One region of the Undibacterium sp. Ji50W genome, then DNA from elsewhere that is predicted to be linked to it. Evidence: predicted binding sites of a transcription regulator. Region 1 holds the regulator's gene; the other holds the start of a gene.
The links. Region 1 encodes LexA, which represses DNA repair genes until DNA is damaged. Its sites were predicted from a motif close to ACTGTATNNNNATACAGT; they were not measured.
Positions count from the first base shown of each region.

Region 1 (3,291 bases):
GCAACGGAAACGCTGTGATCGCCAGCGATCTTCAATGGACCTTGTGGCAGACGCACTTGTGCTTTTTCAACCGCGAAACCTTGTTTTGTCAGGGCGTCAGCGATATCGAAGTTAGTAACGGAACCGAACAAACGGCCATCAACACCAGATTTCTGGGTGATTTGCACTGTCAAACCGGACAGTTTTTCACCTTGAGCCTGTGCTGCTGCCAATTTGGCGGCTGCTACTTTTTCCAGTTCAGCGCGTTTTGCTTCGAATTCAGCAACGGCAACTGTCGTTGCACGACGAGCCATACGTTGAGGAATCAAAAAGTTACGGGCATAGCCGTCTTTTACACGAACTACATCACCCAGATTGCCGAGATTAACGACTTTATCCAACAGAATAACTTGCATATTTTTCTCCTTTACCTTGTCGTCAATTACGCTGTGTGCAAATCAGTGTATGGCAGCAACGCGAGGTAACGTGCACGTTTGATTGCTGTATCAACTTGACGCTGGTACAACGCTTTAGTACCTGTCAGACGTGCAGGCATGATTTTGCCGTTTTCTTGCACGAAGTCTTTCAGTGTGTCGATGTCTTTGTAGTCAACTTTTTCTACATGTGCCGCTGTGAAACGGCAGAATTTTTTGCGCTTGAACAAAGGATTTTGTTGCTGACGCTTTTGCTTCAATTTGCTTTTGTCGAATTTTTTACCGAATGCCATTTTTGGCTCCTAATCTAGTAAAGGTGTCCCGAATTCAGTGACATGAAAAACGAGACTTTTGCTATTGCGATTTTTGCGTGCTAAAAAACCAGTAAATTCCACCGGCACATCCAGTGCAATTTCATTGAATTGGCGGGAAATCTCCCCTGCCGCAACTGCTGAAATTTCAAACTCGACCTGTCGAACTGCGTTCGCCTCACGAGTTTCCGAACTGTGCATCAATGTCGCAGAAGCTATCGGTATACCGGCCGGTGTGTACCGCAATGCGGTTTTTTCTACGATCCGGGCTACAAGCTTCAGCTGATTCACTATTTTTTACACGACCTCTGTCAATGAATAATTAAGCAGCAGGCGCTTCAACACGTTGCGCTTTTGCAGCATCTTCCTTCTGAACAGCTTTCATCATTGGAGAAGGTGTTGCTTCTGCTTTTTTCAGTTTGACTGTCAGGTGACGCAAGACAGCATCATTGAATTTAAATGCTGTTTCCAACTCGAGCAGAGTTTCAGCATCGCATTCAATGTTCAAGCAAACATAGTGCGCTTTCGCCAGTTTTTGAATCATGTAAGCCAGTTGACGACGGCCCCAGTCTTCAACGCGATGGATTTGACCACCACGCGCTACAACACTTGCCTTGTAGCGTTCGATCATTGCAGGAACTTGCTCGCTCTGATCGGGATGTACGATAAATACGATTTCATAATGACGCATATATTCTCCTTGTGGACAATAAAAATAGCCCGCCTCGGCGTCAAGACGAGTGCGGGAAGAGGAAAGCCGACAATAATAACCCAGTTTTTCATTTTGATCAATTAGATCAGTGACTTAGCCAGGCAAACACCTCATTCACCTGTTTGAATGAGGATATTTTTCACATTTTTGCTACTCTTTTCGGATTTTGACTTGCATATTCAGCTTTACTGTATAAAAATACAGACTGCTTGCATATACAGCACATTCACCATTAGAAAACGCCATGCTAAAACTGACTGCCCGCCAGGAACAAATACTTAACCTGATCAAGGATGCCATCCAAAATACCGGATTTCCGCCTACCCGCGCAGAAATTGCCGCTGAACTGGGATTCCGCTCCACCAATGCGGCCGAAGAGCATTTGCAGGCACTGGCACGCAAGGGTGTGATCGAGATTGCCGCTGGCACCTCGCGCGGCATACGCCTGCTGGAATCCGCACTGTCCAGCCACATCCCCGGCATACAGATGGCGCTACCGCATCCGGCACTGATGCAACTGAGCCTGCCGCTGGTTGGCCGCGTCGCTGCCGGTTCGCCGATACTGGCTAGCGAACATATCGAATCCACCTACCATGTGGACCCCGCCCTGTTCTCTGCCAAGCCTGACTTTTTGCTGAAGGTACGCGGCATGTCCATGCGCGATGCCGGCATACTCGATGGTGATTTGCTGGCCGTCAAAAAAACTGACAGCGCCCGCAATGGCCAGATCGTCGTCGCCCGCCTGGGTGATGATGTCACCGTCAAACGCTACAAGAAAACCGGTGACCTGATCGAACTGATGCCAGAAAACCCGGATTATCCCATCATCAGGGTCGGCGATACCGAAGAAGATTTTGCTCTGGAAGGCCTGGCAGTCGGCCTGATGAGAAACTGGGTTTGAGGACAGCCTGGGCGTGATCCTCCCCTCTCATCCGGATCACGCCTGGCTCGTCCTCAAACTTTTATGCCAGCATCAATAAAAAAGCGCCCGATTAAAAATCGGGCGCTTTTCTTTATTGGCTAGCAGAGCGTGCCGGCATACGCCGACACCCCCTAAGAACCTGTTTACGATCTTACTGCGCGAGCGTGATCGGGGCTCATGCGCTGCTCAAAATGCTCATGTACTTAAGTACATTCCGCTTTTTGCGCTGCTCTTCACCCCGCTGACGCTCGCTCGCTACAGATCGTAACAAGTTCTAAGCAACCTAGTGTTTCACCACTGTCGTATCCGCCGGTGTTTCTGGCGTTGCCGGTGTTGCGGCGGCAGCTACGGGGACTGGCTCGTCGACCAGAGGAACAGGCTGGGTTTCCAGTGCGATTTCCAGGACTTTGTCTATCCAGCGAACCGGGATGATTTCCAGTTTGTTTTTGACATTGTCCGGGATCTCGGTCAGATCCTTGGCATTTTCTTCTGGTATCAACACGGTTTTGATACCACCGCGATGTGCAGCCAGCAATTTTTCTTTCAAGCCACCGATAGGCAATACTTCGCCACGCAGTGTGATCTCGCCTGTCATGGCGACATCAGCACGAACCGGGATACCGGTGAACACAGACACCAGCGCCGTGGTCATGGCAATACCGGCAGACGGACCGTCTTTCGGTGTTGCACCTTCGGGTACGTGGATATGGATGTCACTCTTCTCGAACACATCAGCCTTGATACCCAGACGCTTGGCGCGACTGCGTACCACGGTACGGGCTGCTTCGATCGATTCTTTCATGACATCACCCAGGGTACCTGTACGAATGACCCCGCCTTTGCCCGGCATGGCTACGGCTTCGATGGTCAGCAAATCGCCGCCCACTTCGGTCCAGGCCAAACCGACTACCTGGCCAATCTGGTTATCCTTGA
Region 1 is NZ_JBMPOX010000018.1:5,439-8,729, forward strand. It holds gene rplI (50S ribosomal protein L9) at 1-395, opposite strand, end outside; gene rpsR (30S ribosomal protein S18) at 422-706, opposite strand; gene priB (primosomal replication protein N) at 716-1,015, opposite strand; gene rpsF (30S ribosomal protein S6) at 1,047-1,415, opposite strand; gene lexA (transcriptional repressor LexA) at 1,681-2,337, shown strand; gene lon (endopeptidase La) at 2,642-3,291, opposite strand, start outside.

Region 2 (3,291 bases), on a different contig from region 1:
GAAGGCACAGCAAAACTTCAGCCGCCTGGCCAGGCCTTATCGCGCCACCAAGGCCGAAGAAAAACAATTGATCACACCGGACAAGGCCAATGCCTTCTTCTATGCCAGCATGCAGGTACCCGTCGGCATCAAACATCCTGACTACCCGGCACTGGTGATGGGTAATTACCTGCTGGGTGGTAGTTTTAACTCACGCATCCTGGAACGCATACGCCAAAAAGACGGCATCAGTTATGGCGGTAGTTCCTCCTTCAATGGCTCATCCCTGGATGAAGTCGCTTCCTTCTCGGTCGCGGCCATTTATGCACCGCAAAACCGCGTCAAGCTGGAAACCGGCATACGGGAAGAAATTAGCCGCGCCCTGAAAGATGGCTTTAGCGCCGCCGAACTGGAAGACGGCAAGAAGAGCCTGCTACAGCAAATGCAACTGGAACGCAGCCAGGACAATGCCCTCGCATCCACACTGACCACCAACCTGTATCTGGGTCGTAATATGCAATTTGATGCCGAGATGGAAAAGAAAATCCAGGGCCTGAGCGTCACCACCATCAAGGAAGCCATGAACCGGCATCTGGGTTATGACAAGCTGGTGCGGGTTTTTGCGGGTGATTTCAAATAAGCCTACAATCAAGTAAGCCTACAAACCAGGCTGCAAGGAATTCCCTCCTTCTCATGAGGAAAGTCCTTGCAGCTATTCACCACCAAACAAATTCAACTGACTCTCGGTTTTCTCATCGGCTAGCCGCGTTCCCAGACCCAGCAGGCGTACTGGTAACTGGCGGCGAGAATAGCCGGTTGCCAGCAGTTGTGCATACATGTCCTGATCCAGCGCCCTGGCACCGCATTCCACCGTGGTGACGCGAAAATCTGAAAAACGGATTTTGACATACAGCTTCTGTATACTGTCTTCTGCTGCCGCCCTTTGCATGCGCTGCTGCAAGGACTTGAACAGGACCGGCAACTCGGCCTGGCAGGTGGCTAAATCCGGTAAATCGATGGTATAGGTTTCTTCCACACTCACTGATTTACGTTCCGAGTAAGCGCATACTTCACGCCGGTCTATGCCACGGCAAAGCTGGTACAGATTATTCCCCAGTTTGCCAAAATGCTGCATCAGGTCCGGTAGCGACCAGGTCAGCAAGTCGCGGCATTCATGGATGCCCATGGAATGCAGTTTGGCGGCAGTGACCTTGCCGACACCAAACAGGCGGGCCACCGGCAAAGCGGCGACGAAGTCTTCCACCTGGTCGGGCAAAATGACGAACATGCCATCTGGCTTGTTCCAGTCACTTGCGATCTTGGCCAGGAACTTGTTCGGTGCCACCCCGGCAGATGCAGTAATGCCCACCGTGTCGGCAATGCGCGCCCGTATCTCTTGCGCTATCAGGGTGGCACTGCCTTTGTACTGGGTGGAATGGCTGACATCCAGATAAGCTTCATCCAGCGACAGCGGTTCCACTGCATCGGTGTAATCACGGTAAATCGCCAGGATCTGGCGCGAGGCTACCCGGTATTTTTCCATAGTCGGCGGCATGATCAGCAGGTCCGGGCAGCGCCGCACCGCCTGTGACATCGGCATGGCCGAACGGATGCCGAAGCGGCGCGCTTCATAATTACAGGTCGCCACCACCCCGCGCTGGTCGGGCTTACCGCCCACCGCCAGGGGTTTTCCACGCAGCGTCGGATCATCACGCATCTCTATCGCTGCATAAAAACAGTCACAGTCGCAATGGATAATCTTTTTCAAACTGGCTACTCAAAGTAAGAATACCGTATTTTATCCCGAATCCAGGGTTTAACTGAGCATACATACAGTATAAATGCGACTAATTCTTGTAAGAAATGACTAGTTGTTGTGGTTTAAGCTAAGATAGTCTTATCTTCCGCAACACGATTTGCATGCTTTTTTTGAAGGATAGGTGATGAAAAAACTGTTTTCGCTGATTTGTACTATGGTTTTTGGCTTGAGCATGGCGCATGCCGGCACCAATCCGGCGCAAGTCTATGATGAAAGCGCCGATGCCAGGACCGCCATCACCAAAGCGCTGGCAGAAGCTCAAAAAAGTGACAAAAAAGTTCTGGTGATCTTCGGTGCCAACTGGTGCAAGGATTGCCTGGAACTGGACAAATCCATGCATGGCAAAAACGCCCCCCTGCTGAACAGCAAGTTTGTCACCGTCAAGGTGAATGTCGGCCAGTTCGATAAAAATATGGACCTGTCCGATAGCTATGGCACGCCGACCAAAAAGGGGATACCGGCAGCGGTCTTGTTAAGGCCGGACAATAGTGTGCTGTATGCATCCAAAGGTGGCGAATTGTCGAATGCCCGCAAAATGAGTGAGCAAGGGGTATATGATTTTTTTGATGAAATCACCGCCCTGTATCACTAAGCATGGTCAATCCGGATGTCTGATCTGTCTCCCCCACCCATGCTTCCGCCTGATCAGGCGGAGCTGGACATGCTGAGACGCAGCCATCATCTGTTATCGAGTTTTTCGCATCATCTGCCGGTCATGTTTTATCAATACCGGCGTTATCCGGATGGCCGCGTCTGTTTCCCATACGCCAGCGATGCCGTCAGCACTTTTTTTGGGGTCAAGGCAGAACAGTTGCGTGAAGATGCCCGTTTCCTGGCAAGCATCATACATCCGGATGATTTGCCGAAAATGATAGTCGCGATACGTAAATCGTATACCGATCTCAGCGTCTGGCACCAGGAATACCGCATCATTTCTGCCGACAAGCCAGACCGCTGGGTGATGGGGAATGCCACGCCAGAATTATTGCCGGATGGCAGTATATTGTGGCATGGCTTTCTGACAGACAATACCGAACGCAAGCTGACCGAGCAAAGATTGCAGGCTGCCGAACGCCAGCGCCGCCTGGTCATGAAGGCTTCAAACCAGGGGCTGTACGATATCAATCTACAAACCGGCGAAGGCAGTTTCAGTCCGGAATACCTGCAGATGCTGGGTTACGACCCGGATGACTTTGCTACGCCGCAACTGTTCTGGGATTATTTCTGGGGCACGGGGGTGCACCCGGATGATGTCAAAAGTCTTAAGAAAGCCTATAAAGCCCATGCCCAGGGCATGGGCAAGGGTGACTACCATGCTGAATTCCGACAAAAGAACAAGGCTGGCGCCTGGCGCTGGATCATGTCGCTGGGCAGCATCGTCGAATGGGATAGCAGTGGCCTGCCGCTGCGCATGGTTGGCACCCATATCGATATTACCGAACGCAAGCAGATCGAAGACATGCTGCATCAAAACCAGGAACTGCTGAAATCCA
Region 2 is NZ_JBMPOX010000005.1:197,904-201,194, forward strand. It holds gene ACO0K9_RS10865 (M16 family metallopeptidase) at 1-619, shown strand, start outside; gene dinB (DNA polymerase IV) at 692-1,747, opposite strand; gene ACO0K9_RS10875 (thioredoxin family protein) at 1,923-2,390, shown strand; gene ACO0K9_RS10880 (PAS domain-containing protein) at 2,460-3,291, shown strand, end outside.
Region 2: the regulator LexA is predicted to act here: its motif matches at 1,799-1,816, upstream of dinB (DNA polymerase IV).